DNA from 4 places in the Acetatifactor aquisgranensis genome. Region 1 is predicted to be linked to each of the others. Evidence: predicted binding sites of a transcription regulator. Region 1 holds the regulator's gene; each other region holds the start of a gene.
The links. Region 1 encodes Rex, which represses fermentation and respiration genes when NADH is low (regulators of the CRP and FNR family bind a similar motif). Its sites were predicted from a motif close to ATTGTTAANTANTTAACAAT; they were not measured.
Positions count from the first base shown of each region.

Region 2: the regulator Rex is predicted to act here: its motif matches at 5,595-5,614, upstream of NFS35_RS07410 (carbonic anhydrase).
Region 3: the regulator Rex is predicted to act here: its motif matches at 3,669-3,688, upstream of NFS35_RS21930 (acyl-CoA carboxylase subunit beta).
Region 4: the regulator Rex is predicted to act here: its motif matches at 3,351-3,370, upstream of NFS35_RS15055 (acetyl-CoA C-acetyltransferase).

Region 1 covers NZ_CALPDH010000002.1:135,997-143,445, reverse strand. Annotated here, with positions in the region: gene alr (alanine racemase) at 1-536, opposite strand, end outside; gene NFS35_RS02345 (NAD(P)H-hydrate dehydratase) at 526-2,109, opposite strand; gene NFS35_RS02340 (hypothetical protein) at 2,223-2,852, opposite strand; gene NFS35_RS02335 (redox-sensing transcriptional repressor Rex) at 2,877-3,542, opposite strand; gene NFS35_RS02330 (hypothetical protein) at 3,548-3,703, opposite strand; gene NFS35_RS02325 (glycoside hydrolase family 3 protein) at 3,800-5,131, opposite strand; gene NFS35_RS02320 (aspartate kinase) at 5,445-6,764, opposite strand; gene NFS35_RS02315 (homoserine dehydrogenase) at 6,808-7,449, opposite strand, start outside.
Region 2 covers NZ_CALPDH010000006.1:133,047-140,495, forward strand. Annotated here, with positions in the region: gene NFS35_RS07390 (helix-turn-helix domain-containing protein) at 1-361, opposite strand, end outside; gene NFS35_RS07395 (Fur family transcriptional regulator) at 550-1,137, opposite strand; gene NFS35_RS07400 (arsenic efflux protein) at 1,219-2,106, opposite strand; gene NFS35_RS07405 (extracellular solute-binding protein) at 2,500-4,692, opposite strand; gene NFS35_RS07410 (carbonic anhydrase) at 5,019-5,579, opposite strand; gene NFS35_RS07415 (FecR domain-containing protein) at 5,812-7,203, opposite strand; gene NFS35_RS07420 (alpha-amylase family glycosyl hydrolase) at 7,395-7,449, opposite strand, start outside.
Region 3 covers NZ_CALPDH010000031.1:1,550-8,998, forward strand. Annotated here, with positions in the region: partial or broken gene NFS35_RS21905 (ATP-binding protein) at 1-310, shown strand, start outside; gene NFS35_RS21910 (DNA/RNA non-specific endonuclease) at 310-984, shown strand; gene NFS35_RS21915 (immunity protein YezG family protein) at 988-1,365, shown strand; gene NFS35_RS21920 (DUF4230 domain-containing protein) at 1,525-2,235, shown strand; gene NFS35_RS21925 (hypothetical protein) at 2,566-3,558, shown strand; gene NFS35_RS21930 (acyl-CoA carboxylase subunit beta) at 3,829-5,259, shown strand; gene NFS35_RS21935 (OadG family protein) at 5,276-6,064, shown strand; gene NFS35_RS21940 (acetyl-CoA carboxylase biotin carboxyl carrier protein subunit) at 6,115-6,492, shown strand; gene NFS35_RS21945 (sodium ion-translocating decarboxylase subunit beta) at 6,583-7,449, shown strand, end outside.
Region 4 covers NZ_CALPDH010000016.1:125,841-133,289, forward strand. Annotated here, with positions in the region: gene NFS35_RS15040 (3-hydroxyacyl-CoA dehydrogenase family protein) at 1-841, opposite strand, end outside; gene NFS35_RS15045 (TRADD-N-associated membrane domain-containing protein) at 854-1,039, opposite strand; gene NFS35_RS15050 (enoyl-CoA hydratase-related protein) at 1,055-1,840, opposite strand; gene NFS35_RS15055 (acetyl-CoA C-acetyltransferase) at 2,134-3,318, opposite strand; gene NFS35_RS15060 (FecR domain-containing protein) at 3,471-5,555, opposite strand; gene NFS35_RS15065 (N-acetylglucosamine kinase) at 5,703-6,677, opposite strand; gene NFS35_RS15070 (iron-containing alcohol dehydrogenase) at 6,704-7,449, opposite strand, start outside.

The DNA of each region.
Region 1 (7,449 bases):
TCGTCCGCCTTTGCAAAATGGGTGAAAATCCCTTCTATTTCGATTCCCTCCTCGTCCATGAGCCTCCTTATAAAGGAGATTCCATCCGCATCCGGACGGATGCCTATCCGATTCATGCCCGTCTCTACCTTGACATGGACTTTTACTGTTTTTCCAAGCTTTCGGGCAGTCCTCCCCAGCTCCTCTACAGTATCCGCGCGGAATACCGCCGGACGGATTTCCTCCTTTACCAGCATCTCATAAGAATAAGGGAAAGTATAACCCAGTACAAGAATAGGTTTTCGTATCCCGCCCTGCCGCAAAGCCAGCGCCTCTTCAGCCGTGGCCACCGCGAATCCGGTCAGGAAAGACAGCGGCTCCAGCTTTTTTGCCACAGGTACGCTGCCATGCCCATATGCGTCAGCCTTGACCACAGCCAGCACTTTCGTCTCCGGGGCCAGTCGCTCTTTCACGCCCCAAAGATTCGCCTCTATTACATCCAGATTCACCTCTGCCCACACCCTCTGGCAGCAGGCAGGCGTTCTCTCATAATCCATTCTGAACCCCCCATATCCGACAGGCGCTCATTTCCGTATCTCTGACGATATCTTCCCCGGGAGGGTTCGGTCGAACAGACGGACGCCCGCAGACGACTGCCGCAGCCTCCGCAATGTCTCCCGCGGTGCAGGCATAGGGGCCAATCTTCGCCGCCACATAATCCCCTGCCCTGCCGTGGACATAGGCTCCCACGGCTGCCGCCTCAAACCCCTCCATTCCCTGCGCCAGAAGAGCCGCCACGATTCCGGTCAGCACATCGCCGCTCCCCGCCGTGGCCATGCCGTCGTTTCCGCTCAGGTTCACGCAAGTTTCCCGTTCCTGCCCGCAGATGAAAGTCCGCGCGTCCTTTGCCGCCACCACGGCGCCCAGGCCTGCCGCCAACGCGCCGCCTGCGGCAGGCAGGTCTGCCTTGCAGTCGGCGACAGAACATCCCAGGAGCCTTGCCATCTCCCCCACATGGGGCGTCAGCAGAATGGTGCGGCCCGCTTTGCCCTGGCTTGCCAGTCGTTCAAATAATTCCGGCTGTTCCGAGAGCAGGTTCAGGCCGTCCGCGTCCACCAGCAGAGGTTTCCCGCCCTCCCGGATAACCTGTTCCAGACAGGCAAGCGCCTCCCTGTTCTTACCAAGCCCCGGGCCGATGGCTATCACATCCGCCCACGCCATACCCGCCTCCAGATCCCCACAGGTTCCCAGAAGCGCCTCGGGCACAGCCTGCTGCAAGATAATCCTGTTCTCCGGCGGCGTGATGACCTTTACCATCCCCGCTCCTGTCCGGTAGGCAGCCTTTGCCGCCAGCACTGCGGCGCCTGCCATGTTCACGCTTCCCGCAACCAGCAGAACCTTTCCGAAAGTGCCCTTATTCCCGCCGCCGTCCCGCTCTGGCAAAAGTGCGGAAATGTCCTCGTCATAGGCGAACATCCCGGGCTTCCCGCCATAAAAGCTCCTGGACGAAATACCGATGTCGGCAATCCTCACTTCCCCGGCATATCCGCACCCCGGATACAGCACCAGTCCCCGCTTGCAGAAGCCAAACGTCACCGTGGCGTCCGCCTCCACGGCACGGCCCAGAATCCTGCCCGTGTCCGTATCTATGCCGCTGGGCATGTCGAGCGCGAGCCTCCAGCCCTCAAGATTCCGGAAGACATCCACAGCCTCCCCATATATGCCCTCCACCGCTCTGGACAGCCCTACGCCGAACAGGGCGTCCACCAGCACCGCGTATTCCTGCCGCTTCGGCCTGTCTGTACATTCCACAGGATAATTCCTCAGAATCTCTCTCTGCTGTATCCACCGGGCGGAAGCTTTTGCCTCATCTCCCACCAGCCAGACCTCCACCTGATAGTCCTTTTCGCTCAAAAGCCTCGCCACGGCCAGTCCGTCGCCGCCGTTATTGCCCATTCCGGCCATGACCAGCACATGCCGCCTGCCGCTCCGCCCCGCGCAGCGCTCCTCTATCATCTCCGCTGCCGCCAGGGCCGCCCGCTCCATCAGGACGCATGCAGGTATCCCTGTCTTCTCTATCGTATTACTGTCGTATTCTCTCATCTCAGACGCCGACACCAGATATTTCATACAGCACCTCCTGTTCCGCCTCAAAATCCCGTTTGTACAACAAAACAGACTGTTGCCGCCACAGTCCCGCAATCAGTCCGTTTCAATCCCAAAATCCCTTTTCTCTTCTGTGCTCACATATCCTGTCCGTCCAAATCATGGTGCATGTCAAAGATATCCACTACCTCAGCCCCGAACACATCATGCATATAACTGTAGATAGCATGATTATGCCGCTCCATCTCCTGTTTCCTGACCAGTCTCTTCTTCAGTTCTACGCGGATTTCCGATATCCATTCTTCGGTCTGTTGGATACTTTCGGTATTCACCGCCATGATATCATAGCACCAATCCATGGTAGCAAGCATCAGCTGGAAATTCACCCTTTCGATTTCCCTGGGCAGCTCCAAAAGTTCATCCTGACAGTTCTCCAGCTTTTCATTGCATTCCTCCACAAGGCGCTTGTTCTGCTCCGTCTTCTGGGCATTCTCCGAGTCATCGCGCTGCTCATCATCCCCCATCATGGAAACGATCTCTCCCATCAGGCGTTTCTTCAGCCGTTTGATTTCCTTTACCTCGTTATTCAGCTTGCCCTGCTGCTTCAAAAGGGCATTCAGCTCTCCCTCCAGCCGGGCTACACCTTCCCTGGCCTCCCCATTCAAAAGCTGATACCACTTATTGTCCAGAGTCAGAACGGGTATATGCTTCCCTTTCAATGCCTGTTCAAAAAGCTCCCTTCTGTGCTCATCCTCCTCATGCTTCATATTCTTCCATGCACCTCCTGGGTTCTAATCCCTCTTTTGTTCTCCCAAATGCCTATCTTCCATTTGGTACCTGCTGATATTATATGACAATTTCATAAGGCTGTCGGACAGATGGACATTCTCCACCTGAATCCCCTCCGGCACATTCAGATCCACATGGGCGAAATTCCAGATAGCCCGGATTCCGGTCTTCACCAGCCTCTCCGCCACAGGCACTGCGCTGGCTTTCGGAATGGCCAGCACCGCGATATCGATGTCATTCTCCTGGATGAACCGCTCCAGCTCCTCCATAGGCATGACCCCGATGCCACGGACCTGGCTGCCCACCAGTTCAGGATTCGAATCGAACATGCCGCGGAAAATGAATCCCCGCCTCTCGAAATTGGTATAATTTCCCAACGCCCGTCCCAGATTTCCCGCACCGATTATGACGAACTTATGCCGTCTGTCCAGCCCCAGGATTTTGCCGATTTCATCGTAGAGATACTCCACATTGTAGCCATAGCCCTGCTGGCCAAACCCTCCGAAATTATTGAAATCCTGCCGGATCTGGGAAGCGGTCACCTTCATCAGCGCGCTTAAATCCTGAGATGATATCCTCTCCACGCCCTCATCCTTCAGTTCTCCCAGATAACGGAAATATCTGGGCAGACGTCCGATGACAGCCTGTGAAATTTCCTTTTCGTCCAAGTTCCTTACCTCCAGCCTTGTACAGCAAACAGCTCTCCGGTTTCGTCCTGCTCCACCATGTGCACAGGACGCACATGGCATTTATGGCCATCCGGCCGCTTCATGCCCTGAATAAGGTCATGATACCATGTGCGCAGGGCGCACATGGCATTTATGGCCATCCGGCCGCTTCATGCCCTGAATAAGGTCATGATACCATGTGCACAGGGCGCACATGGCATTTATGGCCATCCGGCCGTTTCATGCCCTGAATAAGGTCACGGTACCATATCCGCATATTTGATGCGGTAAATCCGTCTCAGGGAATCATTGATGCGTTCCTCATCGATATTCCCATTCCGAACGGCTTCCAGTACACCCTGATACGCTTTATCGTAATCCTCCGGCATCAGAAGCATGTCGCAGCCTGCCAGAACCGCCATGATAGATGCCTCGTCCGCAGCGTAATACTCTGAGATGGCAGACATGTCCAGCGCATCCGTAATGACGACTCCCTGAAAGCCCATCTGCTCCCTCAGGATATCCGTCACGAGAACCTTGGAAAAGATGCCGGGGCTGTTGTCGCCTGTCAGCGCCGGTGCCGCCATATGGCCCACCATCACCATATCCGCCCCTGCGTCAATCCCTGCCTGGAACACCGCCAGTTCTTCCGCCCAGAACTGCTCCTCTGTCCTGTCCGTAGATGCCATTCCATCGTGGGGGTCCTGGATGGCACTGCCCATTCCCGGGAAATGCTTCAGACAGGCGGACACATTCTGCTCCTGCAGCCCGCGCACCATGGATGTCACGAAACTGGACACCACGGACACATCCGAGCCATAGCAGCGCCCCTCCATGATACTGCCCTCCACATTCGCCAGATCTGCCACCGGCGCGAAATCCACATTAAAGCCCAGACCCGACAGAGAAGTCCCGATAGTCACTCCCGTCTGATAGGCATTTTCCGGATCCCCGGTAGCTCCGATATTCTCTGCGCTGTCTATTTGGGGCCCGATGGAAGAGCCTATCCGGGAAACAACTCCTCCCTCTTCATCCACGGCTATAAAAAGAGGATATCTGGCATACTGTGCCGTATTGGACAGCATCTCCCTGAGCTGTTCTTCCGATTGTATATTCTCACTGAAATAGACAAGCCCTCCTACAGCATGTTCCTCCAGCGCCTGTCTGGTGCCGTCCCCGGCCTGTATCACAGTGCCGACCCCGGTAATCGCCTCCGGCTTCACTACGAACAGACCCGCCACCTTATCTTCCAGCGTCATCTCCGAAATCCGTTCATCCACATATGTATCGAGCCTTTCTTCCCAGGTGGGCTCCACCACCTCCGGCGTCGGCTCCGGTGTGGATTCCGGAATCGGCTCTATGGCGGGGATACTATCCTCTGTGGCCAGCATCTCATCAATCAATGCCTGGTTGCTCTGTTCCTTTTCTTCAGCAGCTTTCCTGTTCTTCATCAGGGCAAAAACGCCGTACCCGATTCCTGTGCCCAGCGCCAGAATCAATATCAGGAACACGGCATATACCATAATCTGGTTCCTGAGCCTCCTTTTTCTCCTTGCTTCCCGTCTCTCCTGCTGATCTTTATTATCCATTTGTGCGTCCTCTCACGATTTGTGCGCCCTACCACGATTTGTGCGCCCTACCACAAATTTGTATCCTCATGCAAAATAACATATTTTAGCGACTGTGCGTATATATTAGGAAAGGAAATGAACTTTCGTCCATTTCCTTCGCTTTCTCCCACTTCATCCTCTGTATTTCGTTTCTTTCGCACATAAAAAGCTTTCCGCATTTTAATTCTTCTGTACATCAATGGAAGGATAACATATTCATTATATTGTTTCCGTCTCCATCTGTCAACACATTGTACGAATTTTCCAAATTTTTCTACAAAACTTATAAAACTCACAAATTGGTCAACACGAAAATATCATAAATTGCCTTGATTGCCGCCTCGAAATCATCATTGGTCACGCCGATGATGATATTCAATTCGGAAGAACCCTGGTCAATCATCTTCACATTGACATTGACATGGGAAAGCGCGGAGAAAATCCGCCCTGCGGTTCCCCTTGTGGCTTTCATGCCCCGGCCTACTACCGCAATCAGCGCCAGATCCGACTCTATCTCGATGGAATCCGGTTTCGCCAGACGGTAAAGGCTGGCCACCACTTTCTGCTCCTTGTGCATGAACTCATCCTGATGCACAAAGACCGTCATAGTATCGATGCCGGATGGCACATGCTCAAAGGAAATGTCGCTCTCCTCAAAAGCCTGCAGCACCTTTCTGCCAAAGCCCACCTCGGAATTCATCTTGTCTTTCTCAATATTGATGCAGCAGAAGCCCTTTTTCCCGGCGATGCCGGTGATGACATATTTCGACTTCTGACAGGTGCTCCCCACGATCCATGTGCCGTTGTCGTCAGGGGAATTGGTGTTGCGGATATTGATGGGGATATTCTCCTGCCGCACGGGGAAGATGGATTCCTCATGCAGGACGCCGGCTCCCATATAGGAAAGCTCCCTCAGCTCCCTGTATGTAATCACATCGATTCCCTTGGGATTTTCGATGATTCTCGGATCCGCCACAAGGAAACCCGATACGTCCGTCCAGTTCTCGTACACATCCGCCTGGACAGCCTTGGCCACGATAGAGCCGGTGATATCCGATCCCCCCCTGGAGAAAGTCTTGATCTCCCCGCTCGGCTTCGCGCCATAGAAACCGGGGATGACCGCATATTTGCTGACCGCGAGCCTCTCCGCCAGCGTGCCGTTGGTCTTCTCCGCATTGAAAACGCCGTCCTCGTCGAACCGGATGACCTCAGCCGCGTCCACGAACTCAAACTCCAGATAGGCCGCCATGATGATGCTGTTCAGATACTCGCCGCGGGATGCCGCATAATCCCGGCCCGCCTTTGCCTTGAAATTCTTCTCAATGGTCTCAAACTCTCCGTCCAGACTAAGGGAAAGCCCCAGTCCGTCGATAATCTCCTGGTACCTCGCCCTGATGGCCGACAGCTCCTCCCTGAAATCTCTGCCGGCCTCCGCCGTATCATAGCAGGCGTACAGCATATCCGTCACTTTGCTGTCCTTGTCGAAACGCTTCCCCGGCGCGGAGGGCACCACATATCTCCTGTCCCCATCGCTGCGGATAATGTCCCCCACTTTCCGAAACTGCTCGGCGCTTGCCAGAGAGCTCCCGCCAAATTTCACTACCTTAGACATTCTTCCCACTCCTCACTGCCCCTATTATTGTATGGATTCTGTCTTACGCGACACGTATCCTGTTCAGGATTGCATCTCCAAGCGCCGCGCACTTTGCGTCGAATTCTTTCTCTTTCATCGCCGGGACAAAAAGGCCTGAGTCCTCTCCGCCCCCTGCCTCCACAAGACTGCTCCCCGCAAAAGCCGCCTGCACGTCTGCCAGTGCCGAAGCCTTTATCCTCACGAAAAACCGTCTTTCTGTCTCTGTCACATCGGCAAGCTCTGCTTCCTCCTCAGACCAGCCCCGCATCACGGTCCTGCCCGGATGCATCGCACAGTCCATCACATCCGCCGCCACCGCACTGGCCGTGGGAAGCTTGCCTGCCCCCTGTCCGCCGAACATGGCATCGCCCAGCATAGTGCAGGTGACCAGTACACCGTTGAACACATCGTCCACTCTTCCCAAAGCATGGTCCGCAGGCAGCATGAAAGGAGCCACCAGCGCCTGTACGCTTCCGTCCTCAGAGACGCTGCATCTGGCCAGCAGCTTAATCGTCATGCCCGCCGATTTCGCATAGGCGAAATCGGCACTGGTGATTTTTGTGATGCCCTCTGTAGTGACTTTATCAGGATTTACATTCTTTCCGGTCAGCATATCCGCCAATATCGCAATCTTTCTGCCCGCGTCAAGCCCCTCCACGTCAGC
Region 2 (7,449 bases), on a different contig from region 1:
GATGCGCGTCCAGCAGGAGCGCCAGCTGCCAGGTCAGGCTGTCGCAGTTGGGATACTGCTCCAGCACGCCCCTGGCCCAGGCAAAGCTCTCCTCATAGCTCTCCCTCTGCAGCCTCTCGTCCGCCTCCTGGACGAACCGGCGGATTTCCTCCTCCGTCAGCTCCTCTCTAAAGCTCAGCAGCGCATCCGTGGTGATGCCCAGCAGCCTGGCGATGGGGGCGAGCAGGGCGATGTCCGGGGCGGACGCGCCGTTCTCCCACTTGTTCACCGCGGGAGCCGTCACTCCCAGCCTCCTGGCCATCTCCTCCTGGGTCATGTTCTTTTCTTTCCGGTATTTCCGTATTACCTGACCTATCTCCATAGCATGATCTCCTTTTCGCTGTGAATCCCTCTTTTTTCATCCGCATCGGCCTTTGCTGTCTTTATCCTATCAGATGGGAGCCAGGACTGCAACTGAGCATACGTTAAATATCGTTCATATAAATTAACCGGGGCTCAACATGCTTCCTGATTATGGAGGAAAATCATCATGCTATGGCACCGCCTGCGCTAGCCGTGTGAGTCGTCCTCGCAGGGATGCCCCGGGGCGCTTTTCCCGCATGCCTTACAGTACCCGTATAACTCCAGCTTATGCCCTGTGACCGTAAAGCCTCCCAGCCCCTCCTCCAGGCGGACATGGCTGAAAGGGCAGTTCCGCAGAGGTATCCGATTGCGGCAGTTCAGGCACACCGCATAGTGGGTATGGCCTCCCCGGTTCAGGCTGTAGACCGCGGTTCCGTCCTCCATCCAGGTGCTTTTCTCCACCAGGCCCTTCTCCTCAAAAGCCGCCAGGATACGGTAGACCGTAGAGACGGCATATTCTGCCTGGGCCCCGTCATCCTCACGGGCTGACATACGCTGATAGATCTGTATGGCGCTAAGGGGCTCCGCCGTCTCCCAGAGCACTTTGTACACACTCTTTCTCTGTTTCGTCCACTTTAATCCCCGGGGATAGGATATCTCCTTTCCGCAGTCCGCATAGGGCATTCCCTCAGCGGGAATCTTCCATTTCCTGTTCATGGCCGTCTCCTCCTGCTCCTTTTCCGCAATCCGTGCCGCCAAACCAGCTGCCAGAATCCTGCCGGACTGCTCCTTCACCCGCCTGGCGCATTTACAGCCCGCCGGGCAGACGGCGCAGAAGCCGTGCCTGGCAGAATCCCTGCACGGGACGAATCGGCTTCACGCGATTCCGATCCATTCCATGGCAATCCCCGCCGCCACGCCGATTGCGTACAGCAGCCCCAGTATCTTCAGGTTCTCCCGCCGGTCGTGGTTGACCCGGAACAGAACCAGCACCCCTACGCCGGAGCCCGCCAGCAGCCCTGCCATGGCGGCCCCCAGCCCCATGGTGCCCGCCAGATACAGCTGCGTGATCGCCACAGACCCGGCGCAGTTCGGTATCAGGCCCACCAGCCCCGCCAGCACAGGGCCGGCAATGGGCCTGTTCAGAATCAGATTCCCCAGGGCGTCCTCCCCCAGGTAATGCAGGACCAGATTCAGCCCTAAATTCACCGCCAGGATGAAAAACGCGATTTTCACCGTATGGGACAGGGCGGAGCGCAGAATCCCTTTCTCACAGTGGCAGTGCTCCTGCTCACAGATGTCGCGGATGCCCTCCTGATTCCCGTCCCCTTTCCGGCACAGCAAATCCACGGCAAGCCCCGCCGCCATGCCGATGACGGCCTTGCCCGCCAGAATCTTCAGAATCATGCCCGCAGGGGCCTGCTCGGAAACCAAAATGGGCAGCATCTCATCGGAAGTGGACAGATAAATCGCCATCAGGGTGCCCAGGGTAATGACCCGCCCGGCATACAGGTTCGACGCCGCCGCGGAGAAACCGCACTGGGGCAATGCCCCCAGCAGCCCGCCGATGACTGGCGCGGCAAGGCTCCGGGCAGAACGCCTGCGGGGGGAGCGCCCCGCGTCCACCGCTCCGGGCCGCCTGATGAGCTTCCTGGCATGCTCCCCTGTCCTGTGCTCCAGGTACTCCATCACAAGGTAGGTCAGGAATAAAAAAGGGACAAGCTTCGTGCTGTCTATGAGAGCGTCTTCTATTAAATGCAGCATTGCACACATCCTTTCTGTTCAAAGACAGCCATTGGGCAGAATCAATCATCCGGCTGCAGTCATGGCCGTCCGGCCCATTGCCGAAAGAACAATCTTTTCCGATAGCTGCATATATCTATCCGGGCTTTACAGCCAAACCGCAAAGTCCCAGATGCAAATGCGACTCATTTGCATCTGGGACTATAACACATTTTTCCGTCTTTTGTCAATACCTGCCGCATATCTTTTTCATCCCCGGAGCAGTCGGGCGACAGTTCAGCGGCCTGCCCGGGCTGTCGCGCCCGCCACCGGGTTTCCCATCCGGTCAGGTCACGCCTGCGCAAGGCCACTGTGCCTGCGGCTTCCGGCCATAGAGCGCCCCTGCCGCACCGGTAGACGCCTACATCTATGTCCTCACTCCGCCAGATACATCTTCAGCCCGTCCTCTATCTTCAGAACCGTGGCCTCAGTGGTCTGGGAGCCCTCCAGATACGCGCCCAGCGCTTCGATCAGCACCTCCCGTATCTTCGCGTCCTCCGCCATGGGCTTATCCAGGCCTTTGCATATGGCCACCAGCGCGTCCGCCATCTCGTCGGAGTAGCATTTGATGGCAAACTCCACCTCGCTGCCCTCTGCCTCTATGGAGGTATATGCCTGGGACTCCGAGCGGTCTTCACGGGCCTGCTTCTCCAGGGAGGCCAGGTTCACCGGAAATCCCAGATAGTGATCCGTATCCTGAATCCGCTCCGACAGGGCCAGCCCCAGAAAATCCATAGCCGTGTCCTGATAAGGACTCTTCGCGCATATCCCTGTCTGCAGCAGCGGTATGAAGCTGTTCTCATAGGCGGTGAAACTCCCCCTGATATAATCCACCATGGCTATGGGGAACATGCAGTTCTTAAAGCCGGTAGCCCTTTCAAACGCCATCTTCGCCCCGGAGGCCAGATCCCACATATTATAGGCATGCTCCCCCTTGTCCCTGCGGTCCGTGATGCCGCAGTTGTCCGCGATGCGCTTCAGGCATTCCAGCTTTCCGGCCAGGGTCTCCGTATCCAGCCGTTTCCCTTTTACAATGTCCCCGCAGAAATAGGGATAGAACTTATCCACCAGCTCGTCTACCGTCTGCGGGCCCAGATAACTGTCCTGCGTCCCTGACAGGAACTGTGCCAGGGACTCCAGCGAAGCCATGTCCGCCTCCCCGATGTCCCTGCCCATGGCCATGTTGAAGCCGAACTGCAGAGGCACGGTATATCTGTGTCCGTCCTCCCGCACATAAGAGCCCGTAATTCCGGACAGAAGCTCTCCTTTCTCCTCCATGGGCGCCACCACTGTGCCGATGTCCACAAGCAGTCCCTTATCAATGAATGAATCCATGTCCAGCCCGTCCAGCACCAGGATGTCCGGCGCGTCCTCGCCCATGAGCAGGGTATTGAGCCCCTGGTAGACAGTATTGTAGTCCACACTCTCATCCTCATAGGCGGAATAGGCATATTGAATGGTAATACGGATCTCCGGATGCTCCTTATGGTACAGGACAGCCGCCTGCTGCAGCAAAGGGCTCTCGAAAACCGTGTACAGCTTCAGCTCCTCCTTTACCTCCACCACCGCATCCGGATCATAGGCGTACCGGTTCAGCCTGGCGCCGCCTCCGGATTCCCGGAACAGCGCATAAATGTCCCCCTCCTTTGACATGGCCAGGCCCATGCACCAGCAGTCTGTCATGGCAAAATCTGTCTCCAGGCCGTCCAGCAGCTTCTCCCAGGCATCCTCCCCCGCGCCGCAGCGGAATATGCCGTCCCTGTCTGCAGCGATCAGGGCGCCGTCATCTGCGGCGCAGAGCACGGTTCCGAAAGCGCTGGCAGTGGGTGAATCAATTGTGGCGCCGCTGCTTCCTTTGCCGTTTTCCCGCTTCTCTATCTGCATGTCCGTATTCTCACCGGTGCACAGATAGATATTTTTGCCGTCCGACGCCAGGGCGTCATTATATTGCGCGGACAACTGCCCGCTCTCCAGTATATGTCCGTCCTCTCCCGACAGGACGGCCGTGGAGGTGTAAGAGAGGGCGAACAGCGTGCCGTCCTCCAGCGCCGCAATGCCCCGGACGCTCTCGTACGCGCCCCACTCCTCATTCAGAACCGTCCACTGCGCGGGCGTGATATCCCTGGCCTGGGCGCCCTCGCCCTTCCACAGACGGCTCCTGTAGGAATCCTCCCCCTCTGCTGCGCAGGTGGCCAGAAGATACTGCGTGCCGCTGCCTCCCTGGAGCAAAGTGACATTCATGTTTTCCCCGCAGTCCAGCTCCAGACAGGCCAGCCAGTCCTGTGTCCTGTCCGCAAAGCCTCCCTCCTGCCGCACCCATTCCGAGAAGACCGTTTTTCCCTCTTCCTCTTTCGATGCCAGCAGATGTATCTCACCGTCTATGGCATTTATCTGCCTCAGTTCCCAGGATGCCAGTTCCTCCGGCAGCTCTTCCCCGGCCTCCGTCCAGCGGCCTTTTTGCTGTTCTGTCATGACGCTTCCCCCTGTGTCCTTTTTCCCGCATCCGGTAAGCGTCCCTGCCAGTACCGCCAGGCTCAAAAGCGCCGCAATTCCTTTCACATGTCTCATGCCCATTCCCTCTTTCCACAGCTCTCTTGATATGCTGCCTGTTTATTATAAGCCGTCTGCCGCAGGCAAATCTTAACTGTCGGTTAAGAATGGGTTGATAATATATTAAGGCTGCTGCGGGTCACCGTCTTCCTGCCGGATCAGCTCTTCCCTGGGGCTATCCGGTTCCGGCTCTCTCCCTTCCGCCTCTCCCACGAGGCGTCGGGTTACCCGGAAATTTTAACTGTTAAGCAGTATAAAAAAAGCATGCCCGCTGTCACATCCCGGGCATGCTCCTCTTTCAACTTTTCTGTTCTGCCGCGGCAGTTCAAACGGCCGCCTTGATTTTACTGCTCTTTAAATTCCACACGGCCGTCCTCGATATGGTAGACGGCGCCTATGGCTTTCAGGCCGGAGATGCGGATATTCTCCTGAATCTTCTTCACGCTGTTGTCCACGTTCAGGCAGCAGGCCTTGTAATCGTCCTTCTCGCCTCCGATGGCGGCCATGATCTCATCCGTGATGGACTTGATGAAGCCCCCCGCGCCCCCGCCGATGGCTGCGCCTACCGCGCCGCAGTGGGTGTGGCCCAGAACCACCACCAGGTTGCAGCCCAGATGATCCGCCGCGTACTCCACGCTGCCCAGCTGGTTGTCGTCCATGACATTTCCGGCTACCCGAATGGTGAACAGCTCGCCGATGCCCGCGGAGAAGATGCTCTCGGGAATCACGCGGGAGTCCGAACAGGTGACTACAATGGCGTAGGGGTGCTGGCCGTTCTCACAGGTATCCTTACGAATCGCGGGGGAGATGTCCCCTGTGCCTGTGGAAGAGGTCAGGTATTTTTCATTTCCGCCCTGCAGCTTCTTCAGCGCTTCCTCTGCGGAAATATTAGCTTGATGTGACATGGTACAATCCTCCTTTTTGTTAAAATTATAACATTCTGCCTGATGGTTGTCAAAGCATTTCGCAACGGTTCAGACAGGGCTCACGGTTCAGGCAAGGCGCCAGCCGCTGCGCCCGAAACGCGGAAAATCTGCATTTGGGCGCCCACAGGCCTGGCGGCAGTCCCAGGGCGGCACACCGCTTTCGGGACAGGGTTTTGCCGGCATTGGTTACAGCCGGATAGCGGCGGGTGTCCTATGGGGCAGATAGACTCTGCCTGACCTCTTCTACGGAGGCATGGAACGGCGGATAGCCCGGCATATCTGTGCGACCCCTATTCCAATAAGACTCCCAGGCCCAGTAATCCACTCTAGGCTGATTATTTTCTATCGGGAATTCCAGAGGATCGAACACCTCGAAACGAGTGTCTATCTCCTGATCTACCTGTCTGATTCTTCTTTCCATTTCGGCAGCCTCTTCCGCAGTCGGCTCTCTACCCATTTCTCCGCTGGCAAAAGGATCATCGGGATAGACAAAACTCACATAGTCCACTGCGTTTTCAAAATTGCTCTCACTCCATCCAACCATGCCCAAATTGTGGCGGACATAGAGTGCACCTGTTGTCCTCTCCCGGTATACCGCTACTCCAACGGCAGCATATCCCAAATCACTCGTACCGCCTTGCTCCAATGGTATACGCTGCACTTCGGTGCCATCCCAGATTAGGGCCGTAAAGGTGAAATCATAGCGTGTACGTCCAGATTCTTCAAAAATGCCCTTTCCAAATATCAGCAAATCCTCTGTGCCGTCCCCGTTCAGATCCCCAAGCGCGGCGTACATGGCTTCTTCAGGGCTGTATGTATTCAGCGCTTCCAGAAGCGCTTCCCGGCGCTGGCGGTCCAGGATTCTGGCATTTTCTTCTTCTTTCTGCTGCTGCTCCAGCAACTCCTCTTTCTGCCGCTCCAGCTCCTCTATCAGGGCATCTATTTCGGCATTGCCCGCATCTGCAATCTCTTCCGCCACATACTCCGGAACATCATCAATGGTAAAGGACGAGACTGTGATGGAGCTGTCTTCCCCGGCATAGACAAGCTGCGCCGTCTCCCCGGCCTTTATCGTAGCTGTCTGCAGGATCTCGCCCTCCGGACTGGAAATCGTACATTCCACCTTTCCCTCCAGAAGATAGACATTCATATGCTGCGCATCCGGCGATTCCACAAAGCCGCAGGTGCCCCGGATGCCGACTACCATCGTAGAATTCCGGATGTCCATGGATTCGTCTTCTTCAAGGGGCTCGGCCACATTGAAGAAGAGACTGCCGGAATGAACCAGGACTTCCAGATATTTGCCCTCTTTTTGAATTTCCACCTGGCTTTGCGCGTCCATCTTGGCCAGCTTCGTATCGTCAAGGTTGATCCAGGCATAGCTCTCGGAGCGGGTGTCTACCTGATATCCGCTGTAGAGCTTCAGGCCCTCGATAATCGAGACGCCCTTGCCATCCTTGTCCGCCACGGCCACTTCGCCCTGTGTCCTTAAAAGCTCAATGGTGGTCGCCGCCGTCCCGCCGCAGGCCGTGCAGGAAAGCAGAAAGGCTGCTGCCAGCAGGGCTGTGACGGCGCGGAAAAAGACATTGTTGTGATATTTCATTTCTGTTTATTACTCCTTTGCATTCGTGTATCCTCCCGGAGTCTCCAGGCCGCTTATCGTGCGGATTTTCGGAAGCCGTTCCTGCCGATTCCCCTGTTTTTCCAGGAACCTTTCTGACTTGCACCTGATTCCGCTTCCTGAAACCGCGGGAGTCCGGCCTGTTATGCCAGGTCCGGCTCCCGCCGCATTTCTCAGCGGAAGCTCTTCACCCAGGCTATCAGGGAGTCATGGTACACGTTCTCCGTC
Region 3 (7,449 bases), on a different contig from region 1:
TGTGAAACGTGATTTTATGGAATATATATTGGAAGAGAAAGAAGATGGGATAGAGGCATTAAGGATATTGATATATGATTTTTTGGCCGCAGAAGAAGCTATTAAGGCATCGCGGTATGCCCAAGATTTCTCTGAGTGGGTACAGTCAGTAGTACATAAGCTAAAGCCGTCCATTCAGGGTTATTCGAAGAAGCAAATTGATTTGGCAATGGCTCTGATCCTGTATGAACAGTCTCTCAGAGATAATGCATATGACGGCTTGTTTTGCCATTTTACAGAAATTTATAAGGAGAGAGGTGGTGTTTTTTAATGAATGAATTCAAAATAACAGATGTACCGGAAATCAAGAGTCCTGATTCAGAGATTTTTAGCATGAAAAAACCAGAAAGCAGTATGTCCGTGAAAGATGCGAGAGAATTTTGGGATAATAGGTTTAAGGGAGGGGAGGAGTCGGATGTAGGAGACAAAGGGAATTTAGAACAAGAAGTCGTGGATGGCAAAGTGCAATACTATGACGATAATGGTAATTTGTATCGAATAGATAAGGACTTGCTTCCCAATTGTGAATACGTGGTCAACAATTATGAATATAAGACTGATGAAATGGGACGGATTATATCTGCAGGAGGAAAGCTTCGCTTGAAAGAAGAGCAGAAATATGAACCTATAAAGGACTCGATACAAGATATAGGAAAGGGCAGTGAGCGTATGACAGATGACCGAGGCCATTTAATCGGAAGTCGCTTTGATGGAGGAGATGGACTTGAAAATGCAGTGCCCCAAGATGCGAAAATAAATAGGGGTGACTACAATGCGTTTGAAGGTACGCTTGCAAAAGCAGTTGAGGAGGGAAAAGATGTAAAAATAAAAGTAATACCTATTTATGAAGGGGATAGCAGAAGACCAACAACTATAGGTGTCACATATAGTATAAACGGTGAATTGAATATTCGGATTTTTCCGAATTCACGTGGAAAGGAGTAGTCTATGAACGAAAATATGTTTCAGAATATATTTGATAAGCTGCAAGAGGTTCTTCCACAAAAATGGGATAAGATAGTTTTTTATGCCAGCTATTTTCAAGGAAGTTATAATATGAAATACTTTATTGATTTAGGAGATGGGGAATATAAAGATTGCTTCAGCCTGGGAAATATACCTAACATGCAGTTAATGAAACTATTTATGGATATCAATAAAATTATATCACCAATCAGGGATTACTTGGAAGAGGCGTCAAAATGGAATGTAATAACAATGATTATTGAGGCAGATGGAAATTTCAAAACTCATTTTGACTACAGTGCCAAGAATGATAATTTTATATCATATGAGAAAGAATGGAAAAAATATTATTTAGGATGATTGGTCTGGATGCTGTACCATGGCAGACGGTGAATCGGGTCGGAAAACGGTTAGAGCTTATAAGTGATTGATAGTTATATAAGATAGTTGAAATATGCTTTTGGCATACCTGATTTTGAAATCTTTTATGCTTTGCGAAATAAGAAGGAGGAATCCCAAATGACATCATTCATTCAAGTGAAAGCGAAAAAGCTTACAGTACTAATAGTCACTGTTGCTGTTATTATCATCATTGTGGGAATATTTTATAAAGGATACTTAAGCGCCACAGAAAAATATGAAGCAACAATCCAAAGACTGGAGGAAGAGGTTGAGAGGCTTTCAGAACCGGTGGCTGTGTATGAGGAGGCCTCCAAGGAAATAGATATCCGTGTCATAAATGCGGAAATCCAGGATATCGGCGAACTTGCCACGATAGAATATCTATATACGGATGCTGGGAAGTTTGAAGACCCTGCGGAGCTGTTCGGAAAAGAGATTCCCTTTTCTTTCACCACGAAATCATTCATCGTAAAATGGGATGGTACTATCAAGGCCGGGGTGGATATCAGCAAAGTGACGGCAGAGGTAAATAAGGAAAAGAAAGAAATAGTCGTACATATCCCGGAGGCGGAAATCCTTTCCCATGAGATAGAAGATGACAGCATAGAGACCCTCGATGAAAAAGACGGCCTGTTCAATAAAATCAAAGTGGAGGATATCAGGGAGTTCGACATCAACAGCAAGGCTGCCATGGAGCAAAGAGCGATTGAAAATGGTCTTTTGGACAAGGCCTTTGAAAACGCGAAATCGATTATATATAAATTGCTGGATACAGATATGGTCGAGGAACTGGAATATAGCATTACATTCGAGACGATTAATGAATAAGCTAAAGAGGGGCATTATCTGGATTTATAGGGTAATGCCCCGTTCTTAATGTTAACGAATGTTAACGAATCCTTTTTTCAGCTTGACAAAATCCCATTCCCATATTATCCTAAATCTATGGACAACAAGTCCAAAGTCTCAATTTCAGGAATTTCTAAGGTTTAATAGCGTTTCTGCTGTTTTTCACTGGAAAGTACTACTTAAGATTCATCAAAAAATGGAAAAGGCAGGAGCGGTATCGCCTCAGGCGGCTCCTGCCGAAAGAAAGCAGGCTCTATGGAATGCATCATCCGAAATAAGCATCCATGGAAAGTCAAAAAGGAGGAGTCTATGGGGATAGAAAATGATGCGATATTGTCATATCTGGAAAACAACGGACGCTTCGCCGATTTGTTCAACCAGTGTTTCTTTGGAGGAAAGCAGTGGGTGAAGCCACAAGAATTGAAAGAGGGTTCAGAGGTTTACACGCCGTCCCCGAAGAGTAATCGCAGGCCAAGAATCCGCGACATCAAAAGACGATTAGAGTCGGGAGCCTGCCTGAAAGTCCTGGCGGTGGAGGCGCAAAGCGATGTAAGCTACATCATGCCCTGGCGCATCATGGAATACGATTGCAGGGAATACGAGAAGCAGATTCGGAAGATTCAGAGCGCCAACCAGAGTGCGGAGGAATCCGGCAGGAAAGGAATCTACGCCAGCACGGGGGAGCGCCTGTGGCGATACAGGCGGGAAGACCGCATCGCACCGATCTATACCATATGCCTCTATCATGGCCAGGAGAAATGGGATGGGCCCAAAGGACTGAAGGACATGGTGGATTTTGCCGCGGGCTGTTCCGAGGCTGAGAAGAGGGACTGGGAGAGCCGCTTCATAGATTACCCCATGCGCCTCATATGCGCCAACGAGCCCATGGACTGTTCCGGATTCCGGACATCTTTGGGCGCAGTGTTCGCCCTGCTTCCTTTCCGGAGCGACAGAGCGGGCCTGAAGCAGATGCTTGATAAAAATCCGTCATACGGCCGACTGGATGAAGAGACGGCAGAGACAATCGGCATCCTGATGGGAGTGGAAGGCTTTATGGAGCATAAAGAAGAATATAAGAAAGGGGAGACATATAATTTGTGCCAGGCAATTCGGGAAATGATAGAAGATGGTAGGATGGAAGGGCTGAAAGAGGGTATGAAAGAGGAAAAAACCAACGGCCTCCGCATTTTCATCCGGTCCAACCGTGATGACGGTGTGGCGGATGAGACGATTGCTGAAAAGCTGCAGAAATATTATTCCCTCAACAAAGAGGAGGCGTGGGAGGCGCTGTCCCATAACTGATGGGAGAAGTCCATGAAACAGCTGTGAAGGCCATATGAGATAAAATTGAATTACGACAACCTGTTCAAGGCTGCGCTTCGGCAAGGATGGCCGGAGACAATATCCAAAACTTTCACAAAAAATTAACAAAAAAATGCAATTCGTCCTATGCGAGTTGCGTTTTTTATGTTATACTGTTTAGGACAATAATCATGGGGGTATTTGCGGTTTTCCGATATACCCCGGTTAAGTCGTTAGTATTTATCTAATTATAAATGGAGGACTGAGAGCATGAGTACTACTTCAAAAGCGAGCCAAAGAATAACAGCTTTGCTCGATGACAACAGTTTCGTTGAAATCGGCGCACTTGTGACGGCAAGAGCCACTGATTTCAATATGAAACCCAACGAGACTCCTTCTGACGGTTGTATTACCGGCTATGGAGTGATCGGCGGGAAGCCTGTGTATGTGTACAGCCAGGATGCTTCCGTGATGAACGGGACTATCGGCGAGATGCATGCCAAGAAGATTGCGGGTCTCTATGATCTGGCGATGAAGACCGGCTCCCCTGTAATCGGACTGATTGATTCCGCAGGGCTGAGGCTGCAGGAGGCAACGGATGCGCTGAACGCTTTCGGCGCGATTTATATGAAGCAGACGTATGTATCTGGCATCATCCCCCAGATTACTGCCATTCTGGGAACCTGCGGAGGAGGGCTTGCCCTGTTCCCCACCCTGACTGACTTCACTTTCATGGAGGAGAAGAACGCGAAGCTTTTCGTCAATGCGCCCAATGCGCTGGACGGAAATGTGATAAGCAAATGCGATTCCTCCACAGCTGCGTTCCAGTCTGAGGAAAGCGGCATTGTGGATGTGGTGGCCGATGAAGCTACAGTCCTTTCCAAAATCAGGGATTTGATCGGTTTCCTGCCTTCCAACAGCAATGAGGGCAGCGATATCGTGGAGTGCACGGATGATCTGAACCGTGTGAACGAGGAGCTGGCAGGCTGCGCGGGAGACACTTCCATAGCGCTTTCCATCCTGGCTGACAGCAATGATTTCTTCGAGGTAAAGGCAGGCTATGCCAAGGATATGGTGGTAGGCTTCATAAAGCTGGACGGTGTGACCGTAGGCGCAGTGGCCAACCGCAGCGAGATATGCGACGAGGAAGGAAAGGTGGCTGAGAAGCTGGATGCTGTCCTGTCCAGGGAGGGATGCGAGAAAGCTGCTGATTTCGTGAACTTCTGCGACGCATTCGAGATTCCCGTGCTGACGCTGACGAATGTAAAGGGCTACAAGGCGACTATGTGCTCCGAAAAAGGAATCGCAAAGGCAGCCGCAAAGTTGACCTATGCTTTCGCGAACGCCACCGTTCCCAAGGTGAATGTGATCGTGGGCAAGGCTCTCGGCACTGCTGCCATCGCCATGAACTCCAAGGCTCTCGGCGCGGATATTACTTTTGCGTGGCCGGACGCTCAGGTTGGCGCCATGGAAGGAAAGCTTGCGGCGAAGATTATGTATGACGGTCAGGGCGCGGATGTGATTAATGAGAAAGCCTCTGAGTACGATGCGCTTAACTGCAGCGCCGGAAGCGCCGCCAGAAGAGGGTATGTCGACAGCATTGTAGAGCCCGCTGACACCAGAAAATACGTTATCGGCGCTTTTGAGATGCTCTTCACCAAGAGCGAGGACCGTCCCGCAAAAAAGCACGGAACTGTATAGAAAGGGTGATATAAAGATGAAGAAATTTATAGCCATACTGTGTATGATTACCTGTCTCTTCGGACTGACGGCCTGCGGAAGCGAAGCGGCGCTGTCAGAGTACGAACAGCGCAAGGTGGAGAACGCACAGCAGCTTGCGGACGAGATGGTCCTCTATCTCTTCGCCCAGTATATGGACGACGCGGCAGCGGAGTCTTTCGATGGATATACTGCAGGCGAAGTGGAGTATATACTGGAGAATCAGTATAATATCCGGGTGGATGGGAACGCATTCTTGACGGCAATCGATTCATTCCATTCCGCAAAGGCTTCCATAGGGACCATTACCGGAACCAATGGAAGCACGGCGACGATTGACGGCAGTCAGATCACCGTGGAGGTAGAGGTTACCGGCGAGCAGAAGAATGCCACGGCGGAAATCATTTTCTCCAATGACATGTTCCTGAAGCTGGAAGCCGCTGCCCTGAACCCCAAAGCATCCACAAGCGATTTGATGGGCAATGCGGCGCTGAATACGCTGATTGGTATGGGCACCGTGTTCGCGGTACTGATTCTGATCAGTCTGATTATCTCCGCGTTCAAGGTGATTCCGAAGATTCAGGCGAACATGGCAAAGAAGAAATCCGCTCCGGCGGAGGGCTCCGGCGTTGACAATGCGGTGACACAGATTGCGGAGCAGGAGGCAATCGTGGAAGAAGAGACGGACGACTGTGAGCTGGTGGCCGTCATAGCGGCAGCGATTGCAGCCAGCGAGGGCGCTGTCACCACAGACGGATTCGTAGTGCGCTCCATCAGGAGAAGATAGGTTAGGAAAAATAATAAATAAAAGCATTCTATTTTAGGAGGAAATAAAAAATGAAGAATTATACAATTACCGTGAACGGAAATGTATATGATGTAGTAGTAGAGGAAAACACGTCCGGCGCTCCCGTAGCGGCAAAGGCTCCCGCTGCTCCCAAGGCAGCACCGAAAGCTGCTCCTGCAGCCGCTCCCAAGGCAGCTCCCGCAGGCGGCGCAGGCAGCATCAAGATAGAGGCAGGTGCGGCAGGCAAGGTATTCAAGCTGGAGAAGAAAGTGGGCGATGCGGTAAAGAAAGGTGACGCAGTCGTCATTATCGAAGCGATGAAGATGGAAATCCCTGTTGTGGCTCCTGAAGACGGAACCGTTGCAAGCGTTGACGTGGCGGTAGGCGATGCCGTAGAGGCAGGCGCTGTACTGGCTACCATGAACTGACGCGGCGCAAGCGTTCATTCAAGGCAGTGATATACGGTAGAAAGCACTTTAACGGACTTTTTACCGTCAACAACAACAGGAGGTCAACAAATGGATTATATAGCTTCAACGCTAAACAATCTCGTTCATCAGACGGCATTCTTCAATCTGACCTGGGGAAACTATCTGATGATTGCGGTTGCATGCTTTTTCCTTTATCTGGCTATCCGGCATGAGTTCGAACCCTTGCTCCTGGTTCCGATAGCCTTCGGTATGCTGTTGGTGAACATCTATCCCGACATCATGCTTCACGCAGAAGACGCCTCCAACGGTGTGGGCGGTCTGCTGTACTATTTCTATGTACTGGACGAATGGGCCATCCTGCCTTCCCTGATTTTCATGGGTGTGGGTGCTATGACGGACTTCGGTCCCCTGATTGCCAACCCCAAGAGCTTCCTTCTGGGCGCGGCGGCGCAGTTCGGCATTTTCGCGGCATATTTCGGGGCCATCTTCATGGGCTTCAACGATATGGCGGCGGCAGCCATCTCCATCATCGGCGGTGCAGACGGACCTACATCCATCTTCCTGGCCAGCAAGCTGGGGCAGACGGCAATCATGGGGCCTATCGCAGTGGCGGCGTATTCCTACATGTCGCTGGTGCCCATCATCCAGCCGCCTATCATGAAGCTGCTGACTACGAAAGAAGAGCGGAAAATCAAGATGGGCCAGCTTCGTCCGGTTTCCAAGCTGGAGAAGATACTGTTCCCTATCGTCGTTACGATTGTGGTATGTCTGATTCTTCCTACCACGGCTCCTCTGGTAGGCATGCTGATGCTGGGCAACCTGTTCAGGGAATCCGGCGTGGTACGTCAGCTGACAGAGACGGCTTCCAATGCCCTGATGTATATCGTGGTCATATTGCTGGGCACTTCTGTAGGTGCTACCACCAGCGCGGAGGCCTTCCTGAACTGGGATACG
Region 4 (7,449 bases), on a different contig from region 1:
ACTTCTTGCTGTAGTCGTAGAAGCCTACGCCGGTCTTCTTGCCCAGCTTGCCTGCGCGGACCATCTTGCGCAGAAGCGGATGAGGACGATACTTGGAATCGCCGGTCTCGTTCTGCAGCACTTCCATGATGGCCAGCACGATGTCCAGGCCTACCAGGTCGCCCAGAGCCAGAGGCCCCATGGGATGGGATGCGCCCAGCTTCATGGCGGTGTCGATGTCCTCCACGCTGGCGATGCCCTCCGCGTAGATGCCGATAGCCTCGTTGATCATAGGAATCAGGATCCTGTTCACCACGAATCCGGGAGCTTCCTTCACCTCTACGGGAGTCTTGCCGATCTCCACGGAGATGTTCTTGATCTTCTCTACCAGCTCGTCGGGGGTATTGGCGCCTGCGATGACCTCCACCAGCTTCATCCTGTCGGCAGGGTTGAAGAAATGCATGCCAATCATGGGACGATCCAGTCCGGCACCTATCTCGGTGATGGAGAGGGAAGAGGTGTTGGTGGCGAAGATGCACTCGGGCTTCACGATATCCTGAAGCTCCTTGAAGGTGGTCTTCTTGATCTGCATGTTCTCAGGGGCAACCTCGATGACCAGGTCGCAGTCCGTGCAGATGTCCTTTAAGCCTGTGACAATCTTGGCGGAGATGGCGTCAGCCTTCTCCTGGGTAATCTTCTCCTTGCCTACCAGGAAGTTCAGGTTCTTTAAAATCCTGGCCTTGCCGCCATCGGCGAACTCCTGCTTGATGTCGCAAAGGCATACCTCATAGCCGTCCGTCATGGCAAATGCCTGCGCGATTCCGGCACCCATGGTGCCCGCACCGATAATACCTACTTTCATGATAAGTCCTCCTTATTGTTTGTTCTTCTTTGTGCCTTCCACAAAAAAACTCACCCCGCCCACCACAATGGCGCATCCCGCTGCCCTTGTGACCATGTCCTTGCTGACCGTTCCCCGATAGAAGAGAAACAGGCCTGCCGCCATGAGAGCGATTCCTGCCAGTATACATATTATCTTTTTTATATTTTTCTTGTCCATTGGCCAGCTCTCCGTTTAGCAGTTCTTGAAAGGCTCTTTCACTTTCTCCTTGTTCTTGTCAAGGAAGAATGCCATGCCGTATTTCTGGTCTTCTGTCTCGAAGCAGGCGCCGAAAAGCTTCTCCTCCAGCACAATTGCCTCGTCCATGTCCATATCCAGCCCTTCGTTGATGGCTTTCTTGCAGTTGCGGACTGCGATGGGAGCGTTCTTCGCGATGCCCGCTGCCATCTTCTCCGCGGCGGGAAGCAGCTCCTCCTGAGGGTAGACCGCATTCACCAGACCGATGCGCAGCGCCTCGTCCGCCTTGATGTTGCGGGCGGTGTAAATCATCTGCTTGGCCATGCCTGCCCCTACCAGGCGGGCCAGTCTCTGGGTGCCGCCGAAGCCGGGGGTGATGCCCAGTCCCACTTCGGGCTGGCCGAACACCGCGTTGTCGGAGCAGATCCTGATGTCGCAGCTCATGGAAATCTCACAGCCGCCGCCCAAAGCGAAGCCGTTCACCGCGGCGATCACCGGGATGGGCAGGGTCTCCAGCTTGCGGAATACATCGTTGCCCTTCTTGCCGAAAGCCTCGCCCTCAGCCTTGGTGAGATTGCTCATCTCCCCGATGTCGGCTCCGGCCACGAAGGACTTCTGTCCCGCGCCGGTGACGATCAGGCAGCGCACTGTCTGCAGGTCGATGCCGTCAATAGTCTTGTCCAGCTCCTCCAGCACGGTGGAGTTCAGGGCGTTCAGGGCTTTCTCACGGTTGATGGTGAGGATGGCGTAGGCGCCCTTCTGCTCATACAATACAAATTCCATGTCATTTTCTCCTTTTATACATTATGCATGATTACACGCGGTTACACGCGTTCCTGCGCACACAAAGCACATACAACCGAAAATCAGCACATCCCGCTTCCGACCGGCTCCATTCCGTCAATTCCTGTGCGGAATCCAGCGCCCCGGCGCTTCAGCCTCAGGCTATGTATCTCCGGCCCCGCCGGAAAGGGGAACGCTATTCCCGCATTTGCCGCCCTCCACTGAAAGCCGCCAAAGGAAGAATGCCTCTGCGCAGGAGCCATTCTTCCCTCTTTCGGTCTATATGTCAGTCCTTAGTCCTCAATCTTCACAATGGTGGAGCAGCCCATGCCGCCGCCGATGCACAGGGTGGCCAGGCCGGTCTTCGCGCCCTTGGCCTGCATCTCATGGAGCAGGGTCACCAGGATACGGCATCCGGAAGCGCCCACGGGATGTCCCAGAGCGATAGCGCCGCCGTTGGGGTTCAGCTGCTTGTCTACATCTATCCCTAAATCCTTGCCCACTGCCACGGACTGAGCGGCAAATGCCTCGTTGGCCTCGATGATGTCGAAGTCCTCAATTTTCATGCCGGTCTTGGCCATGACTTTCTTCGTGGCGGCTACAGGGCCGATGCCCATGACCTCGGGACGCACGCCCGCCAGAGCGCCTGCCACGAAAGTAGCCATAGGCTTCACGCCCAGCTCCTTGGCCTTCTCCTCGCTCATCACCACGATGGCAGCGGCGCCGTCGTTGATGCCGGAAGCGTTGCCTGCGGTGACGAAGCCGTCCTTGTTGATAGGACGAAGCTTCTGCAGACCTTCGATAGTGGATCCGGCGCGAGGCCCTTCGTCTACCTTGAACTCGATGGTCTCTTTCTTTTTCTTGACCATGACGGGAACGATTTCGGCATCAAATGCGCCGGACTTCTGAGCTGCCTCGGCCTTCTGCTGGCTCTTCAGCGCGAACTCGTCCAACTCCTCACGGGTCAGATTCCATTCACGGCAGATATTGTCAGCCGTTGTGATCATATGGTAATCATTGAAGGCATCCCACAGGGCATCCTTGATCATGGTGTCCACCAAAGTACCGTTGTTCATCCTGTATCCGTAACGGGCCTGGGGAACCGCGTAGGGAGCCATGGACATGTTCTCCATGCCGCCCGCCACGACCACATCGGCATCTCCTGCCATGATCATCTGGGCCGCCTGGTTCACGCAGTTCAGACCGGAGCCGCATACCACGTTCATGGTGACAGCCGGTACTTCGATGGGCAGTCCCGCCTTGATGGATGCCTGACGAGCCACGTTCTGTCCCTGGGCCGCCTGGATGACACATCCCATGTACACCTGATCTACGGCCTCGGGCTTCACGCCTGCCCTGTTCAGGGCTTCCTTGATTACAATCGCTCCCAGCTCTGCGGCGGGGGTGGTGCTCAGGGTGCCGCCCATGGTGCCGATAGCGGTACGGCAGGCACCGGCTAATACTACTTTCTTTGCCATTTGTTTTCCCTCCAACTAGTGTTTTGAATATGATTGTTATTTTTTTATCATAGCCACTGTTCTCAGTTTATCATAGACAGCGCCTATTTGCAATGTCTTTTCCTTAAATTTTGATAAAACCATTTTGATAAAACAGCGGCCGGTAAAACCTCCTATTGCCCCAACTGGTAAAAATATTTCGTATCTCCCCTGGTCACAACGAACAATTCCCCAAGCGCGCTGACGGAGTCCGCTTCCCCCAAATCCTGCACCTTCTCAAACGTCTCGTCAATCAGGTAGGCAGTCCCCCCTTCCCTGACAAGCGCGTACCCGTTACAGAACCCGGAGGCATCCTCGAACATGGCCGCTTCCTGCCCGTCGTGGTCTATGTAGCCCCAGGCTTCCCCGTCCTGCACGAGCCAGTAATTCTCATCGCTCATGTAGATTCTGTCATACACGGCTTTTACGATGCGGTTGTCCGCCGTTTCAAAGGTCATGCCCGGATACAGGGCAAAATCCACCAATACATCCCGTTCCCCTACAATCCACACCATGTTGGAGCCGTAGTTATAGAAATAGGCTCCATCGTGATAGAAGCTGCGGAAGCCGTTCTCCTCGTCCCAATAGTCCTCCGAGTACACGAATCCCTTTTCCGCGTCCGGCTCCGCGTGATAAAAATCGCATTCTCCCAAAATTTCATAGGTATCCGTGCACATAGTTATCCAACCGGCATCATATTCAAAGGTCCCCGCGACATAGTAGCCGTGATTCACCGTACTCAAGGGCAATCTTGTATAATAGCTGTCCGTGCCTGCGATGTTGGCAAAGCCGTCCTCTCCGCCAGCCGCCTCTTCCACAGCTCTTCGGTATTCTTCCTCAGCCCTCTCCAAATACCTGGTGTACAGGGGATCCTCATGCCATTCGATATTGCCTGCAGCATCCACCTCCCCTATCTGGTATGACCCAGTACCATAGCTGTACCCCACTCCCTCTCCCTGTCCTACAAGGACATCATCATACTCGGCGCGATAGACCTGAGATACTCCGTCATAGAAACCATTTATGAAAGCCCACGGATGCGCAGGCAATGCCTGCACCAGCGTCCCGTCCGTCCTATGATATGCAATCTCTCTCTGCCCTTCTCCCAGCGGGTCTCTCTCCGTAAGGACGATATACATCCCGCCGGAAGCCCGCACCTGCTGGTCTCCCTGGTACAGGACATTCCCCTGAGGGTCGAACAGGGTGTAGGATTTGTGCTCCATTTCATATGTGACTGTCTCTCCCAGGACTTCATTTTCCACTTCTTCCACAGTCCTGTCAACCATCACGAAATTCCCGCTGTCGTCCGGCGCCTGAAAGTCTGCGTGCTCAAAAGGCACAATCACCTCATTCTGGTAATTGACGGCCCCCCATAAGCCGTCTTTCTTGACAGGCATCACGCCGCCCTTTGCAATGCCGTAGCTTTCATATTCCGATAAGGCAAGAATCTCCTCCAACGTTTCGCCTGCCTCCTCTCCCGGCGCCTCCGCGGTCTCCTGCGGCTCTTCTGACCTCTCCTCTCCGGTCTCCTGCGGCTCCTCGGCCAGCTCCGTCCCCAGAGCCTCCAAATCCACTTCCTCCAGCACGAAATCCGGTATGTCAGACCTGCGGAGCCTGCTTTTCACGATTTCACAGGCAGCGCCCTCCTCTCCTTCCGAATAGATATATATATCCGCCCTCTCGCCTGCGGACACCTCGGCCTCCGCGCTCTGGCCGGACACAGGATCCGTCACTTCACAGTGGACTTTCCCCTCCAGAACGCAGACCTGCATATGGCCCTCCTCCAACACGCTGACCCACCCGCAGGTCCCGCGTATGCCCACTGTCATGGTGGATGTGCGGATATCCAGCGTCTCGTCCTCCTCAAGGGGTTCCGTGATGTTGAAAAAAAGATGCCCGGAATTCACGAAGATTTCCAGGTTCCGGTTCTCCTTCCGAAGCTCGATGGCGCTTTCCTCATCCATTTTCACCAGCTTCACATCGTCCAGGCTGATCCAGGCGTGGCTTTTTGCCTCAGTCCCCACCTGATAGCCGCTGTACAGGCTCCTGTCCTCTGACACGGGGACGCTCTCGCCGCCCCCGTCCGCAATGCTCACGGATCCCACCGCCTTTGCCAGGGACATCGCCGCTGCCGTGGCCGAAGACCCGCAGGACGCAAGGAACAGCGCTGCCGCCGTCAGCAGCGCCACTATCTGTCTGTTTCTTGCCATTCTTTTCATCTGTACTTTACCTCTCCCTCTAATTTCCGGAACTTTTTCCGCGTCTATTATACCAGGACGCTTACGCGGCGGCAAGTTAAAAAAACTTTTCCGCTAATTTCGAAAAAAAGAGAAAAAAGCTGCCCCTCCCGGATAATGCTGCCCCTGTCAATGGTTCCCGGAAGCGGCCGGCAAATCCTGCAATACATAGTTATCCGCATCAAAATCAGGTTCTTTCTCTTTAATTGCCATCATCAGCGCGCCTACATCCGGCTCCTGCCGGGGCAGCACCAGTTTTCCTCCTCCGGCTTCCACCAATCTGCCAAAAGGCTTTAAAATGCAGTCCCCGCTCTTAAATAAACCACCGGAATAAGATACCGAAAAATCAGAATCTGTAAGCCCAAGCTTCTTCGCCACAGACTCCACGCTCATCCACAGTTCCCTCGCACCTTCTTCGTAAATGCTCCGTGCCACCGGATCACCGGACTCATAAACCTCTTTCAACAAGCGCTGAAGCTCGGCAAATTTTCCGGCTTGAACGATTTTTCTGTTCAGCGGCGTCACAAAGTGTACATCATCTCCTTTGATTCCAAAATATTTCCGAAACATCTCATAGAGCCTTGTCCGTTCCATGCGCCCATCTGCCTGTCTGGTATATGCTTCCACCAGTTTCCGTCCATGCCATGTACAGGATCCCTCATCATATCCGGCGCCCCAGCCGCTGCTCCGGGCTGTTTTTCCTTCTTTATTTACACCAAAAGCAATCGCGCCTGTTCCGGAAATGATATTGATGCCCGGACGGAACAGTAAAGACCCCGCCCAGCCCACATAAGTATCGCACTGGCACACCACCCGGTCAGGAGAAAGGACTTCCCTGCAGGCTTCCCAGGTTTCCTCTTCCGTTCCTTCCCCCTCTCCGTAGCAGCTGATGCCAAGTCCCATGCAGGCGATTCTCTCCTTGCCGATACCGGCCTGACCACAGACTGCCCGCAGCCCTTCCTCCAACGTCTCTTTCAGACCTTCCTTTCGGGCATCCATGATAATACATCCACCTGAACGATATCGTGCATATATTTTCCCGTTTTTATCCCCCAATAAAAAAGCCGACTTCGTTCCGCCGCAATCCACCCCCAAATAATACATACGCTTTTCCTCCCAGTCTTCCTGTTTTACCAGAGATTGCGGTACAGCTGCTCCACATCTGCCTGCGTGATTTCTCTCTGTGTGTTCTGAGGGCTGCCGCTTTCCATGGCATCGTGAGCCATCTTTTCAATCGCTCCGAAAAATTGCCCTTTGTTGATTCCGTATGCTTCTAATGTAGGTGTCTCCAACTCGTCTACAAGTTTCATGGCTGCGCCCAGGAATTTCCCGCCTGCCTCCTGATCAGAATCAGCGTTTTCAGCCACACCGACAGCGCGTCCCAGCTCCGCGAATCTTCCATAAGCTCCCTCCAGTGCAAAGCCAAGGCACTCTTTCATCAGCATCGCGTTGGAAAGCCCATGGGCCACATGGAACAAAGCCCCAATCGGCCGACTCATGCCGTGAATCAGAGTAACACTTGCATTATTGAACGCAATACCTGCTTCAAGAGCTGCTATCGACATCTGCACTCTGGCTTCCTCATTCTGCCCGTCATGGAATGCGATTGGCAGATATCTGAATATTCTCTTCACCGCCGACAGGGCAAAGGTATCTGACATCGCCTGGGCTTTTCTGGACGTGTAGGCCTCCACCGCATGGCAAAGGGCATCCAGACCTGTAGCTGCCGTTATCTTAGGCGGCGCAGTCATGGTGAACTGCGGATCGATAATTGCCAGTTGGGGCATCAACACCTTGCCCTTCAACAGCATTTTGATATCTTTTTTGGTATCTGTGATAATCGTGAACTGAGTCGCTTCCGATCCCGTGCCAGCCG